2 regions of the Streptomyces shinuiensis genome follow, and region 2 is predicted to be linked to the other one. Evidence: predicted binding sites of a transcription regulator. Region 2 holds the regulator's gene; the other holds the start of a gene.

The links. Region 2 encodes HspR, which represses chaperone genes until heat shock. Its sites were predicted from a motif close to TTGAGNNNNNNNNNCTCAA; they were not measured.
Region 1: a site for HspR is predicted at 4,660-4,678, ahead of dnaK (molecular chaperone DnaK). Genes of this name have one in related genera too.

What each region holds. Positions count from the first base shown of each region.
Region 1 is NZ_JBIHML010000001.1:1,233,701-1,241,592, reverse strand. It holds gene rox (rifampin monooxygenase) at 621-2,066, opposite strand; gene ACGRHY_RS05480 (DNA polymerase III subunit beta family protein) at 2,480-3,547, shown strand; gene ACGRHY_RS05475 (hypothetical protein) at 3,573-4,100, shown strand; gene ACGRHY_RS05470 (Scr1 family TA system antitoxin-like transcriptional regulator) at 4,155-4,409, shown strand; partial or broken gene ACGRHY_RS05465 (DUF397 domain-containing protein) at 4,406-4,594, shown strand; gene dnaK (molecular chaperone DnaK) at 4,764-6,662, shown strand; gene ACGRHY_RS05455 (SpoIIE family protein phosphatase) at 6,922-7,892, shown strand, end outside.
Region 2 is NZ_JBIHML010000001.1:3,085,871-3,093,762, reverse strand. It holds gene clpB (ATP-dependent chaperone ClpB) at 1-2,139, opposite strand, end outside; gene ACGRHY_RS14000 (pyridoxamine 5'-phosphate oxidase family protein) at 2,251-2,682, shown strand; gene ACGRHY_RS13995 (trypsin-like serine peptidase) at 2,804-3,664, opposite strand; gene ACGRHY_RS13990 (heat shock protein transcriptional repressor HspR) at 3,848-4,324, opposite strand; gene dnaJ (molecular chaperone DnaJ) at 4,330-5,514, opposite strand; gene grpE (nucleotide exchange factor GrpE) at 5,548-6,240, opposite strand; gene dnaK (molecular chaperone DnaK) at 6,237-7,892, opposite strand, start outside.

The DNA of each region.
Region 1 (7,892 bases), 1.9 Mb from region 2:
ATCGACACGGCGTCCCGCCGGCGCGGGACGCCGACGGGGGAGGCATCCGCCGCGTCGCCGGGGTTTTCCGTCGGGCTGCTGTCGGTGATGCTCCTGACCGTCGGCGTCGCCGGCCTGCTCGGCGCCGTACTGGCCGGCCGCGCGGCCGACGCGCTGGGCCCGCGGCGCAGTCTCCGCCTGGTCGTCGGCGGACACCGCCGCGCCGGCGCTGGCCGCGGCCCTGGGGTTCGGTGGCGTCGGCGACCCGGTCGCGCCGGGCGCGGTCATCGCCTTCCGGGCGGTGTTCGCGTGGGGTCCGAGCCCGCCGGTCCAGAGGAGCGTCATGGGCGCGGCGGGCCCCGTGCGGCGATGACCGCCCTCGCCCTGAACATCTGCGCCCTCTACCTCGGCACCGGGGTGGCGGGCGCTCTCGGCGGCGGCGTCACCGGCGTCACCGGCGTTGCGGGCGTCGCGGGCGCCGGCCGGGTGCCGGTGGCGGCCGCCGCACTGATGACCCCGTCGTTCCTCCTCGCCCCGCGCGCGGTGCCCGGGACGCGGACCGGGGACAGGGGCCGACCCCGGCACGCCGACGCCCGAGGTTCCGGTCGGGGCGGGTTCCCGCCCCGACCCTGGCCCCGGCCTCAGCCGGTGGTGGCGGGGCCGAACCACCTGGACAGGTGGTCGAGCAGCCCGGACTGCTCCTCGCCCACCCACGCCACGTGGCCGTCCGGTCGCAGCAGCACCGCGGGTACGTCCAGACCCCCGCCGATATCCCCGCCGATGTCGGTGACATGGTCGACGCGGTCCGCCCAGCCCGACACCGACAGCCGGCCGGTCCCGTCCAGCAGCAGCCCGCGTCCGCCGTGCATCAGCTCGTACAGGCGGCGGCCCCGCCCCAGCTTCACGTCCGGCAGCCGCCGGCCGAGCAGTTCGTGGCCCCCGCCGAAGTCGTAGCGGACCGAGATCGCGGTGATCTTCTCGGTCAGATGCCGGTTGACCTCCTCGAAGTCCATCAGCTCCGACACCAGCCGGCGCACCGACCGCGGGCCGGGCTCGGTGGACATCAGAGCCATCTGCGCGCGGGTGTTGTCCAGTACGCCGGCGGCCACCGGGTGCCGCTCGGTGTGGTAGCTGTCCAGCAGTCCCTCGGGCGCCCGGCCGGCGACCTCGGCGGCCAGTTTCCAGCCGAGGTTGAAGGCGTCCTGGATGCCGAGGTTGAGGCCCTGCCCGCCGACCGGCGGGTGGATGTGGGCGGCGTCGCCGGCCAGCAGCACCCGGCCGGCCCGGTAGCGCTCGGCCTGCCGGGTGGCGTCGCCGAAACGGGAGAGCCAGCGCGGCGAGTGCACACCGAAGTCGGTGCCGGCGACCGCCCGCAGCTGCCTCCTGACCTCCTCCAGGGTCGGCGGGACGGTGCGGTCCTCGGCCAGTCCCCCGGCCGGCACGACGACCCGGTAGACGCCCTCCTCGACGGGCCCGACGCCGAACCGCAGCTGGGTCCCGCGCACGTCGGCCACCACGGACGCGATCACCGCCGGGTCCTCGGTCGCCTCCATCTCGCCCAGCAGCGTCTCGACCCCGGCGGGCTCGCCGGGGAAGCCGACGCCGAGCAGCCTGCGCACCGTACTGCGGCCGCCGTCGCAGCCGACGGCGTACCGCGAGCGCAGCCGCGTACCGTCCGCCAGCTCGACGGTCACCCCGTCCTCGTCCTGTTCCAGACCGGTCACCTCGCAGCCGCGCCGGATCTCGGCGCCCAGCTCGGCGGCGCGCTCTGCCAGCAGGCGGTCGGTGACCGGCTGCGGGATGCCCAGGACGTAAGGGTGCGCGGTGTCCAGCCGTTCGGGCGAGGGCTTGGGGATGCCGGCGAAGAAGCCGCCGACCGGGTACTGCCTGCCGTGCAGGAGGAACCGGTCCAGCAGACCGCGCTGGTCCATCACCTCGATGCTGCGCACATGCAGGCCGAGCGCGCGGACGACCCTGGTCGGCTCCGCCTCCTTCTCCAGTACCACCACGCGCACGCCGTGCAGCCGCAGCTCGCAGGCCAGCATCAGACCGGTGGGTCCGGCGCCGGCGATGATCACGTCGATCACGGAAGTCCCCCATGTGAAGAGATCGGTCCCGGGCCGGCCGCTCCATGCCTCCCACAAGCACACGACAGCGCACACAACCTGTGAAAACCGCCTTTTGCGAGTTTTCCGGCCCAGGGCGATGATTCTGCGGCACGACCCGGGCCTTGCCGCAAGGCCCCCGGTGCGCTATACGTTGAGGGTGGCGAGGAGTAGATCCTCTCCTTCCCCGGCCATCCGTCGCAGGCGCACGCCCCTCCCAGCGAGGTCGGCCCGTCCGCCTTCCTCCGCGCTGGTGCGCTCCCCGCGTGCGAGCAACCTCGTCGTCGGCACCTGAGCCCCGGCGTGATCCCCCGTCCCGGGCCACGGCCCGTGAGATCGCCGCCCCACACCGCCGGTGTTGACCTTCGACCTGGTTGAAGCCCGACGATGACGGGGTGTCGAATTCCGAGCTGATGCCCATCGGGGTCTTCGCCCGGCGCACCGGTCTGACCCCCAGCGCGCTGCGGTTCTACGCCGACTCCGGGCTGCTGCCGCCCGCCGAGACCGACCCGGTCTCGGGCTACCGCTACTACGGCGCCGACCAGGTGCCACGGGCCGCCACCCTGCGCCGGCTCCGCCGGATCGCCATGCCGCTGACCACCGCCGAGGCGGTGCTCGACGCCGGGCCCGGCGAGGCGTCCCGGCTGATCGACGAGCACGTCGCGAAGGTCCTCGGGGACGCGGCGGCGGTACGCGGGGAAGCCGCCGAGCTCAAGTCGTCGCTCCACGGCGCGCCGAGCCGGCCGGTCGCCGCGCTGAAGGGGCCCGTACTGGCCGACGCGGTCGAGCAGGTCCTGACCGCGACCGCGTGCGATCCGGAGCTGCCGGTGCTGGGCGGACTGCGCGTCGAGGCGACCGCCGAGGCGGTAGCACTGACCGCGACCGACCGGTACCGGCTCTCGACCCGGACGCTCGTCCCCGCCGAACCGGCGGCCACGGCCTGGGCCGCCACGGTCGACGGCGGTGAACTGCGGTCCGCGGCAGGGGAGATGCGCCGAAGCCCGCTGGTGCGGATCGAGGCGACGCCGTACGGCGTCCGGCTGCGCATGGCGGGACGGGAGGACCGGCACTGCCGGGTGCTGACGGAGGAGTTCCCCGACCACCACCTGATGCTCGCGTCGCTGCCGGAGGCCACCACCCGCGTGACGGTGGCGAAGGACGCGCTGCTGCGGGCCCTGGAGGAACACCCGGGCGAGCGGATCGAGTTGCACGTGGCTCTGCACGGCCTGTCCCTTCCGGCGGCCGGCGGACACCCTGGCGCCCCGCTCCCGGCCACCGTGACGGGACGGGAGGCGCGGATCTCGTTCGAGCTGACCACCCTCTACCCGGCCGTCAGCACCGCCATCGGCCCCGACGTGATGCTCGACCTGCGCGGACACGACCAGCCCGTCACGGTCCGCTCCGCCGACCGCGGCGACCTCACCACCTGGGCCATGCCCGTCAGTCCCGACCACCGCGCCTGACCGACAACCACGAGGAGCCCTTCCGATGACCACCACCTCCACCACATCCGCCGTCCCCGCCGCCCCCGACCCGACGATGGAGGCCATCGGCGCCGCCGTCGCCGAAGGACAGACCGGTCAGGCGCAGGCCGCCCGCCAAAAACTCCTGGACCTGTGGTCCGCGATCGGCCCCACCGGCGACCCGCTGCACCGCTGCACCCTCGCGCACCACCTGGCGGACCTCCATGAGGACCCCGCCCGGGCGCTGGCCTGGGACGTCCGGGCACTGGACGCCGCCGACGCCGTGACCGAGCAGCGCCTTCAGGAACACCACGCCGGACTGCGCATCGCCGCCTTCTACCCGTCCCTGCACCTCAACCTCGCCGACGACTACCGCCGGCTCGGTTCGTTCGAGGCCGCCGCCGAACACATCGACGCGGCCCGCGGGCACGCCCCCGTCCTCCCCCGGGACGCCTACGGCGACTTCCTGCGCACCGCCGTCGAGCAGGTGGCCGAGGCCATCACCCGGCGGGACACCACCAAGCGGTCCTCCGCCCCGGGCCCCACCGCATGAGGCACGGGCGATGAGTCCCTCCCCCCGGGATCCACCGGGCGCGGGCGACCGGCTGTGCCGGCACCACCGCCGGGATCGGGGCTTGCCGGAACGGCAACGGGTTCGCCCTCCAGGCAGGGCCCCGGCATGCTGCTGGAGACACCGGGCGGACGTCGGCGCGGACATTCCGAGGGGCGGGAGAACGGCCGCTTGATCGCCGATCCGAAGGAGGCCGGCAGGCTGCACATGCGCTACGCGAGCCTGCGTTCGCAGGCCCTTTCCCCGAAGGAGTCCGTGGGTCTGCTCGAGCGGATGCGAGGAGCGCTATGAGCAGGACGACTGAACTCGACTGGTTCAAGTCCAGCTACAGCAGCGCGCGGGGAGACGGTTGTGTGGAGGTCGCCGACACCGAGCAGGCCGTGCACGTGCGGGACTCCGAGGACGTAAGCCGCCAGGTCCTCGCGGTCGGCCGCGAGGGCTGGAACCGGTTCGTGCGACACCTGGCGGGCGAGCGGCGCGGGACGCGCCCCGGCGGAAGAAGCTCCAACGCGACGGGCGAACCGGCCGCGCCGGGCTGTGCTTGACATGAAGCGACTCAAGTTTTATGTAGGAAGTACAGGCATGAGACGCCCGGTTCCCGCACCGCGCGCCGGTGGGCGGCGGTGGCGAGAGGAGGGACCACAAGTGGCACGAGCGGTAGGCATCGATCTGGGCACCACCAACTCCGTGGTGTCCGTGCTGGAGGCCGGCGAGCCCACGGTCGTCGCCAACGCCGAGGGCGCCAGGACCACGCCGTCGGTGGTGGCGTTCGCCAGGAACGGCGAGGTGCTGGTGGGCGAGGTCGCCAAGCGGCAGGCGGTGACGAACGTGGAGCGCACCGTCCGCTCGGTCAAACGGCACATGGGCGAGGAGGGCTGGCACTTCCCCGCCACGGGGGACGTGGACGGCAGGCGGTACGCCGCCCAGGAGATCTCCGCGCGGGTGCTGCAGAAGCTGAAGCGGGACGCCGAGGCGTACCTGGGCGAGAAGGTCACCGACGCGGTGGTCACCGTCCCCGCCTACTTCAACGACGCCCAGCGCACGGCGACGAAGGAGGCCGGCGAGGTAGCGGGCCTGAACGTTCTGCGGATCATCAACGAGCCCACGGCCGCCGCCCTGGCCTACGGGCTGGAGAAGGACGACCAGACGGTCCTGGTCTTCGACCTCGGCGGCGGCACCTTCGACGTCTCGCTGCTGGAGATCGGCGAGGGCGTGGTGGAGGTGAAGGCCACCAACGGCGACACGCATCTGGGCGGCGACGACTGGGACCAGCGGATCGTCGACCACCTGGTCAAGCGGTTCAAGAACGCCTACGGCGTGGACCTGGCCAAGGACAAGATGGCCGTCCAGCGGCTGCGCGAGGCGGCGGAGAAGGCGAAGATCGAGCTGTCCTCCACCACGGAGACCGCCATCAGCCTGCCGTATGTCACCGCGTCGGCCGAGGGGCCGCTGCACCTGGACGAGAAGCTGACCCGGGCCCGGTTCCAGGAGCTGACCGCCGACCTGCTGGAGCGCTGCAAGGGGCCCTTCCACCAGGCCGTGAAGGACGCCCGGGCCGAGGTCTCCGACATCGACCACGTCGTCCTGGTCGGAGGGTCCACGCGGATGCCCGCGGTGACGGACCTGGTCCGCGATCTCACCGGCAAGGAGGCGAACAAGGGCGTCAACCCGGACGAGGTGGTGGCCATCGGCGCCTCGCTGCAGGCCGGTGTGCTCAAGGGCGAGGTCAAGGACGTCCTGCTGCTGGACGTCACCCCGCTGTCCCTGGGGATCGAGACCAAGGGCGGCATCATGACCAAGCTGATCGAGCGCAACACCACGATTCCGACCAAGCGCTCGGAGATCTTCACCACCGCCGAGGACAACCAGCCCAGCGTGCAGATCCAGGTGTACCAGGGCGAGCGGGAGATCGCGGCGTACAACAAGAAGCTGGGGATGTTCGAGCTGACCGGTCTGCCGCCGGCGCCGCGCGGGGTGCCGCAGATCGAGGTCACCTTCGACATCGACGCCAACGGCATCATGCACGTGTCCGCCAAGGACCTGGGCACGGGCAAGGAGCAGCGGATGACCGTCACCGGCGGTTCGGCGCTGCCCAAGGACGACATCGAGCGGATGATGCGGGAGGCCGAGCAGTACGCGGAGGAGGACCACCGGCGCCGGGAGGCGGCCGAGACCCGCAACCAGGCCGAGCAGCTGGTGTACACCACCGAGAAGTTCCTGGCGGACAACGCCGACAAGGTGCCCGGTGAGGTGAAGAGCGAGGTCGAGGCGTCGGTGGCGGACCTGAAGGAGAAGCTCAGGGGCGGGTCCGCCGAGGGCGACAACACAGCTGCCATCCGCGAGGCCTCCGAGAAGGTCGCGGCCACCAGCCAGAAGCTGGGCCAGGCCCTGTACGCCGACGCCCAGGGCCAGCAGGCCGCGGGCGGCGCCGGAGCCGGTGCCGAACCCGGCGCGGAAGGCGCCGGGGCCGGCGGCGCGAACGACGACGTGGTGGACGCCGAGATCATCGACGAGGACCGGGACGACAGGGGCAAGGCCGCGTAGCCCGGCCGCACCGCGCCCGAGGCCGGGGTGGACCGAATCCGCCGGTCCGCCCGGAAGGGTGCGGGCGCGCGGTGCGGGCGGCCGAGGGCCTCCGGCACCCGCTGGACTTAACGCACCCCGTGCCGGAGTATCGAGGTACCGCCCGTTCGAGGTTGCCGGGCCTCGGGCCGGGCCCGGGCCGGAAAGGCCCGCAGGGCCCCCGGCCGGGACGAGTGGGCCGGGGCTCGCAGTGAAGTGGGGAACGCCGATGAAGGGACAGGTGACGCAGACGACCGCCGTACCGTTCGGGTCCGTCGCGGCGCCGGTGGGCGGCCCGCACTCCGGCCCGCCGGGCGACGACGAGACGCGCGGGCTGTTCCGGGCCTCCGACGCCGTCTTCGCCGAACTGTCGGGTCCGCGCCACGTCGTGGAGACGGCCAACCCCGTCTTCTTCCGGGCCCTGGGCCGCGAGGAGGCCACCGGTGTACCCCTGGCCGAGTTCGCTCCCGAGCTCACCGAGCAGGGGATCATCGATCTGCTGGACGGCGTCTACCGCACCGGCCGCCCCTACACGGCCCGGGACGCCCGGGTCCTGCTGGGCCCGCCGGAGGCGATGAACGAGGCGTACTACGACTTCACCTACGAACCGCGCCGGGAGCCCGGCGGTCAGGTGGCCGGCGTCACCGTCCTGGGCGTGGACACCACCGCCGTCCGGCACGCCCGGCAGCTCGCCGCCGAGCAGCGCGCCCTGCTGGAGCAGATCGCCCTGGACGCGCCCATAGGAGACGTCCTGCGCGGCATGACCGCCGCCATCGAGGAACTCAACCCCGGGGTTCTGGTCTCGGTGCTCCTCGCCGACGACGACGGCCGCCGTCTGCGCCACGGCGCCGCGCCGAGCCTGCCGGACTTCTACAACCGAGCCATCGACGGCATCGCCACGGGGGAGGGCGCCGGTTCGTGCGGCACCGCGGCCCACCGCCGCGAGACGGTCGTCGTCGCCGACATCGCCTCCCACCCGTACTGGGAGAAGTTCCGCGAGCCGGCTCTGCGGGCGGGGCTGGCCGCCTGCTGGTCCACCCCGATCACCGGGACGGACGGACGGCTGCTGGGCACCTTCGCGATGTACCACCGGGTTCCCCTCATGCCCCGCGAGGCCGATCTGGCCCTGGCCGCCACCTTCGCCCGTACCGCCGCCCTGGCGGTGGAGCGCCACCAGACCAAGCAGGCCCGCGGGCGGGCCGAGGCCAAGGA
Region 2 (7,892 bases):
CACCGTCCGGCCCTGCCCGTCGGTCAGCCGCCCGTCGTCGAGCACCTGGAGCAGGACGTCGAAGACCTCGTGGTGGGCCTTCTCCACCTCGTCCAGGAGCACCACGCTGTACGGGCGCCGCCGCACGGCCTCGGTGAGCTGGCCGCCCTCCTCGTAGCCGACGTAGCCGGGGGGCGCGCCGACCAGCCGGGCGACCGAGTGCTTCTCGCCGTACTCGCTCATGTCGATGCGGACCATGGCCCGCTCGTCGTCGAAGAGGAAGTCGGCGAGCGCCTTGGCCAGCTCGGTCTTGCCGACGCCGGTGGGGCCGAGGAACATGAACGATCCCGTGGGCCGGTCGGGGTCGGCGACGCCGGCGCGGGAGCGGCGTACGGCGTCGGAGACGGCGCGCACGGCCTCGCTCTGGCCGATCAGCCGCCCGCCCAGCTCCTCCTCCATGCGCAGCAGCTTCCGCGTCTCGCCCTCCAGCAGCCGCCCGGCGGGGATGCCGGTCCAGGAGGCGACGACATCGGCGATGTCGTCCGAGCCGACCTCCTCCTTGACCATGGTGTCCTTGCCCGGCTCCTGCTCCTGCTCGGCGGCCGAGGCCTCCTCCAGCTCGCGCTCCAGGGTGGGGATCTCGCCGTACAGCAGCTTGGAGGCGGTCTCGAAGTCGCCGTCGCGCTGGGCGCGCTCGGCCTGGCCGCGCACCTCGTCGAGCTTCTCCTTCAGCTCGCCGACGCGGTTGAGGCCCTGCTTCTCCTTCTCCCAGCGGGCGGTCAGCCCCCGCAGTTCCTCCTCGCGGTCGGCCAGTTCGCGGCGCAGCCGCTCCAGCCGCTCCAGGGAGCTCTCGTCGCTCTCGCCCGCCAGCGCCAGCTCCTCCATCTTCAGCCGGTCCACGGCGCGCTGGAGCTCGTCGATCTCCACGGGCGAGGAGTCGATCTCCATGCGCAGCCGGGAGGCGGCCTCGTCGACCAGGTCGATGGCCTTGTCCGGCAGGAAGCGGGAGGTGATGTAGCGGTCGGACAGGGCGGCGGCGGCCACCAGCGCGCCGTCGGCGATCTGCACCTTGTGGTGCGCCTCGTAGCGGCCCTTGAGGCCGCGCAGGATGGCGATGGTGTCCTCGACGGTGGGCTCGGCGACCAGCACCTGCTGGAAGCGGCGCTCCAGGGCCGGGTCCTTCTCGATCCGCTCGCGGTACTCGTCCAGCGTGGTGGCGCCGACCATGCGCAGCTCGCCGCGGGCGAGCATGGGCTTGAGCATGTTGCCCGCGTCCATCGCCGAGTCGCCGCCGGCGCCCGCGCCGACGACGGTGTGCAGTTCGTCGATGAAGGTGATGATCCGCCCGTCGCTGGACTTGATCTCCCCCAGGACGGCCTTGAGCCGCTCCTCGAACTCGCCGCGGTACTTCGCCCCGGCCACCATCGCGCCCAGGTCGAGGGCGACCAGGCGCTTGTTCTTCAGCGACTCGGGGACGTCGCCCTTGACGATCCGCTGCGCCAGACCCTCCACGACCGCCGTCTTGCCGACGCCGGGCTCGCCGATGAGGACCGGGTTGTTCTTGGTGCGCCGCGAGAGCACCTGCACCACGCGGCGGATCTCCTGGTCGCGGCCGATGACGGGGTCGAGCCGGCCCTCGCGCGCCGCGGCGGTCAGGTCCGTGCCGAACTTCTCCAGCGCCTTGTAGGTGCCCTCGGGGTCGGCGGTGTTGACGCGCTGGCCGCCGCGGGCGGTCTCGAAGGCGGTGAGCAGCTTCTCGGCCGTGGCCCCCTGCTCGGTGAGCAGCGTGCCGGTCTGACCGCCCCTGGCCGCCAGGCCGATGAGCAGGTGCTCGGTGGAGACGTAGGCGTCGCCCAGCTCCTTGGCCCGCTGGGAGGCGTCGGCGAGGACGGCCATCAGGTCGCGGTCGGGCTGCGGCTTGGCGACGGTGGAGCCCTGCACGCTGGGCAGCGAGCCCAGCAGCCGCTCGGCCGCCGAGCGCAGGGCGGCCTGGTCGGCGTCGACCGCCGCGAGCAGGTCCTGGATGTTCTCGTTGTCCTGGCCCTCCAGCAGGGCCAGCAGCAGATGCGCCGGGGTGATGTCGGGGTGGCCCCCGGTGAGGGCGCGGTTGTTGGCCGCGCTGATCGCGTCCCGGCTCCTGTTGGTCAGCTCGGCGTCCACGGGTACGTGCTCCTCCTCCTGTCGCCAACTCTGCATACATCAGCATGCAGTAAGTTGAGTCTATTCCACTCAATGCATGAACGGGAGTGCCGCCGGGATAGTTTCCGGAGCATGGCCAGTGAATCCCGGCGGGACCCCGGGCACCCGGACGACGCATACCTCGCCTTCTGGCGGGAGCGGCACCTGTGCACCCTGACCACGCTCCGCCCCGACGGCACCCCCCATGTGGTGCCCGTCGGGGTCACCTACGATCCCGCGGCCGGTCTGGCGCGGGTCATCACCCGCCGTACCAGCACCAAGGTCGCCAACGTCCTGGCCGCCGCGGACCGGCCCGGAGGCGCCCGGGCCGCCGTCTGCCAGGTGGACCGGGGGCGCTGGGCCACCCTGGAGGGCGTCGCGTCGGTGCGCACCGACGCCGGGGCGGTCGCGGACGCGGTCGCCCGCTACGCCGAACGGTACGGGCGCACTCCCTCGCCCAACCCGGAACGGGTGCTGATCGAGATCGCCCTGGACCGGGCGATGGGCACCGTCCGGCCCGTCTGAACCCGTCCTGCCCCGAACCCGCACCCGCACCCGCGCAGGCAGGACGCCGCCCCGCCCGGTCGCACATCGGGCGGGACGGCGTCGGCTCGTGGGACGGCCGGTCCGGCGGGTCCGGCGCGGCTCAGGCGCCGGAACCGCCCGCCGCCCGGAGCAGCCGGCGCGCCTCGGCCGGGAAGGGGCGGCCCAGCACCCTGCCCCGGTCGTCGCCGACCGACATCACGGCCACCACCGTGCCGGACTGGCTCGCGGCGTCGTAGTCCCGCAGCCAGGGCCCGCCGCTGGAGCCCTGGGTCAGGTCGCAGGACTCCAGCAGCAGCCCGCCCACGTTCGGCTGCTGGGTGTCCCCCTCGGTCAGCAGGGTGGGCGTGCCCGCGCAGTGGGCGAGCGTCTCGCCGTCGTACGGCTTCGTGGCCGGGTAGCCGAGGGCCACGGTGCGCTCGGCCGGATCGACGGGCTCGAAGTCCAGGCGGTTGGCGCCGACCGTCTCCTGGAGCGTCCGCCCGTCCCTCTTCTCCACCTTCAGGAAGGCGTAGTCGTACGGCAGGGCCTGCGGCAGCTTCCCCCGCTTCCAGGCGGACTCCAGGTGCACCGACGTCACCCGCCAGCCGGCCCGGGCGGCGTTCGCGGTGCCGTGGCGGTCGTAGGCGGGGACGAACCAGGCCTGCTTCCAGCGGGCCTCGCCGGGGTTGTGGACGCAGTGCGCGGCGGTGACGACGACGCTTCCGTTGGGGGCGTCCACGACGGCGCCGGAGCAGGCGAGCAACTGCCCGTCCGGATAGGTCCCGATGAGCTTTCCGACGGTCCGCACGGTACCGCCGGGCCAGGGCGCCCGGGGAGCACCGGCCCCGTCGGCCGTCGTGCGAACGGCCGCGGCGCCGGACACCGGATCGACCGCGGGGACGCCCAGGGGAGCGGCCCCCAGCAGCGCGGCGGAGGTCGCGACGGTGACGAACGCGGCTATGACGGCACGTATCCTGTCCATGCCCTCACGCTGCGCCCCTCCCACGCCGGCATGCCATCCGCACACCGCCGGCCGGGTGGCGCGGAGCGTCCGTTCGGGCGGACCCGGACGGACGCATGTGTACGCCGGACGGCCCCACTCCGAGCCGGGGCGGACCGTGGGAGCCTCAGGAGGCCGTGTCTCCGGGGCGGTGCGGAGCGGAGGTCAGTCGGCGGAGCGCTGAGGCCGCCAGACCACCAGTGCGCTGGACTGCCGCACGTCGTGGTAGGGCACCAGGTCGCGGCGGTAGGAGGCGTGCACCTGCGCCTCGCGCTGGCGCATGGCCACCGCCGCGCCCTCCACCGCCTGCTGGAGCTCGGCCACCTTGGCCTGGAGGGCCGCGACCTGGTTCTCCAGCTCGATGATGCGCTTGATGCCCGCGAGGTTGATGCCCTCGTCCTGGGACAGCCGCTGCACCTGGCGCAGGAGCTGGATGTCCCGCGCCGAGTAGCGGCGGCCGCGCCCGGCCGTACGGTCGGGGGAGACGAGACCGAGCCGGTCGTACTGCCGCAGCGTCTGCGGGTGGAGCCCGGAGAGCTGCGCCGCGACGGAGATGACGTAGACCGGTGACTCGTCCGTCAGCTCGTACGGGTTGGTGCGCCCCCGCCCCTGGCCCTGTCGTCCGCGGCCGTAGCCGTCCATATCGGTCAGTCTCCCTTCGCGGCCTCGAACAGCGCCGCCCGCGGGTCCTCGCCCGCGGTCGCGTCACGGTAGGACTCCAGCAGGTCCCTTGCCTTGTCGCTCAGCTCCCTCGGAACCGTCACCTCCATGGTGACCAACAGGTCGCCCCTGGTGCCATCCTTGCGCACCGCCCCTTTTCCGCGGGCGCGCATCGTCCGGCCGCTCGGCGTGCCGGGCGGGAGCCTCAGGGTGACCGGCGGGCCGCCCAGGGTGGGCACCTTGATCTCGCCGCCGAGCGCCGCCTCCGTGAAGGTGACGGGCACGGTGACGGTCAGGTTGTCGCCCTTGCGGCCGAACACCGGGTGCGGCTCGACGTGCACCACGACGTACAGGTCGCCGTTGGGGCCGCCGCGCTCGCCCGGCGCGCCCTTGCCGCGCAGCCGGATGCGCTGGCCGTCCGAGACCCCGGCGGGGATGCGGACCTGCATGGTGCGCGAGCTGGTGGCCCGGCCGCTGCCCTTGCAGACCTCGCACGGGTCCTGGGCGATCAGGCCCCGGCCCTTGCAGTCCACGCACGGATCGGTGAGCGAGAACCCGCCCCCGCCGCCCCGGCTGACCTGGCCGGTGCCGACGCAGGTCGGGCAGACCCTGGGAGTGCCGTTCTTGTCGCCGGTGCCCGCGCAGGCCTTGCACGCCGCCGAGCTGGACATCCGCAGCGGGACCGTGGCCCCGTCCACCGCCTCGGTGAAGCTGAGCGTCACCTCGGACTCGACGTCCTGGCCGCGGCGCGGCTGGGTGCGCGTGCCCGCGCCGCCGCCCCGGCCGAACAGACCGCCGAAGACGTCCCCCAGGCCGCCGCCGAAGCCGCCCGCCCCGGGACCGCCGCCGCCCTGGGCGCCTCCGAAGAGGTCGCCCAGGTCGAAGTTGAAGCCGCCGGGGCCGCCCGCCCCCGGGCCGGTGCGGAAACCGCCGGCGCCGAAGAGCGCGCGGGCCTCGTCGTACTCCTTGCGGCGCTTGGGATCGCCCAGGACGTCATGGGCCTCGGAGACCTCCTTGAAGCGCTCCTCGGCCCGGGCGTCGCCCTTGTTGGCGTCCGGGTGGAACTCGCGGGCGAGCTTCCGGTACGCCTTCTTGATCTCCGCCTCGGTGGCGTCCTTGGGGACGCCGAGGACCTTGTAGTAGTCCTTCTCCACGAAGTCCTTGGTGCTCATCCCCGGCGTCCCTCCTCCCGGTCTTCCCTCGCGTCAGCCCTGTTCGGGGCCACCGCTCTCCTCATCAGCTGCCGTCTCCGCCTGCTGGTCCTCGCCCTTGCCGGACTGTGCGCCCGGCTGGGGCTCGGCGACACCGACCCGTGCGGGGCGGATCGTGCGCTCGCCGATGCGATACCCGGGCTGCAGGATCTGCACGCACGTCGTCTCGGTGACGTCGGGCGAGTACGAGTGCATCAGGGCCTCGTGCACCATCGGGTCGAAGGCCTCGCCCTCCTTGCCGAACTGCTGCAGGCCCATCTTCGCCACGACCGTCTCCAGCGACTCGGCCACCGACTTGAAGCCGCCGACCAGCTCGCCGTGGTCCCGGGCGCGGCCGATGTCGTCGAGCACCGGCAGCAGCTCGGTGAGCACGTTGGCGATCGCGACCTCCTTGACCGCCACCCGGTCCCGTTCGACCCGGCGGCGGTAGTTGGAGAACTCCGCCTGGAGCCGCTGCAGGTCCTGGGTGCGCTCGCCCAGCGCGGTACGGGTCTGGTCGAGCTGGGCGGTCAGGCCCGCCACCCGCTCGGCGTCCCCGGACGCCCCGGACGTCCCGGGGGCCGCCTCCGGGCCCGCCTCCTCGGCGGCCCCGGAGGCCTGCGCCGCGTCACCGGACTGCTCGTCCGGCTTGCCCGGCTCGACGGGGACGTCGGGCTCCTGCTCGAAACCCGGGGTCTCCTCCGTCACGCTGCATCACCCTTGGGCTTGTCGTCGTCGACGATCTCGGCGTCCACCACGTCGTCGTCCGCACCGCCGGCCTTGGCACCCGCACCGGCTCCGGCGCCGCCCGCGGCCTGCTGGCCCTGGGCGTCGGCGTACAGGGCCTGGCCCAGCTTCTGGCTGGTGGCCGCGACCTTCTCGGAGGCCTCGCGGATGGCGGTGGTGTCCTCGCCCCTGAGCTTCTCCTTCAGGTCCGCCACCGACGCCTCGACCTCGCTCTTCACCTCACCGGGCACCTTGTCGGCGTTGTCCGCCAGGAACTTCTCGGTGGTGTACACCAGCTGCTCGGCCTGGTTGCGGGTCTCGGCCGCCTCCCGGCGCCGGTGGTCCTCCTCCGCGTACTGCTCGGCCTCCCGCATCATCCGCTCGATGTCGTCCTTGGGCAGCGCCGAACCGCCGGTGACGGTCATCCGCTGCTCCTTGCCCGTGCCCAGGTCCTTGGCGGACACGTGCATGATGCCGTTGGCGTCGATGTCGAAGGTGACCTCGATCTGCGGCACCCCGCGCGGCGCCGGCGGCAGACCGGTCAGCTCGAACATCCCCAGCTTCTTGTTGTACGCCGCGATCTCCCGCTCGCCCTGGTACACCTGGATCTGCACGCTGGGCTGGTTGTCCTCGGCGGTGGTGAAGATCTCCGAGCGCTTGGTCGGAATCGTGGTGTTGCGCTCGATCAGCTTGGTCATGATGCCGCCCTTGGTCTCGATCCCCAGGGACAGCGGGGTGACGTCCAGCAGCAGGACGTCCTTGACCTCGCCCTTGAGCACACCGGCCTGCAGCGAGGCGCCGATGGCCACCACCTCGTCCGGGTTGACGCCCTTGTTCGCCTCCTTGCCGCCGGTCAGCTCCTTGACGAGCTCGGCGACGGCCGGCATGCGGGTCGAGCCGCCGACGAGGACGACGTGGTCGATCTCGGAGAGCTGGATGCCCGCGTCCTTGATCACGTTGTGGAACGGGATCTTGCAGCGCTCCAGCAGATCGGCGGTGAGCTGCTGGAACTGGGCCCGGGTCAGCTTCTCGTCCAGGTGCAGCGGCCCCTCGGCCGACGCGGTGATGTAGGGCAGGTTGATGGTGGTCTCGGTCGAGCTGGAGAGCTCGATCTTCGCCTTCTCCGCCGCCTCGCGCAGCCGCTGGAGGGCCATCTTGTCCTTGGCCAGGTCCACGCCGTGGCCGGACTGGAACTGCTTGACCAGGTAGTCGACGATCCGCTGGTCCCAGTCGTCGCCGCCGAGCTGGTTGTCGCCGTTGGTGGCCTTCACCTCCACCACGCCGTCGCCGATCTCCAGCAGCGAGACGTCGAAGGTGCCGCCGCCGAGGTCGAAGACCAGGATCGTCTGGTCGTCCTTCTCCAGCCCGTAGGCCAGGGCGGCGGCGGTCGGCTCGTTCACGATGCGCAGGACGTTCAGGCCCGCGATCTCGCCGGCCTCCTTGGTGGCCTGGCGCTCGTGGTCGTTGAAGTAGGCGGGGACGGTGATCACCGCGTCGGTGACCTTCTCGCCCAGGTACGCCTCGGCGTCCCGCTTCAGCTTCTGCAGCACGAAGGCGCTGATCTGCTGGGGGTTGAAGTCCTTGCCGTCCAGGTTGATCTTCCAGTCGGTGCCCATGTGGCGCTTGACCGACCG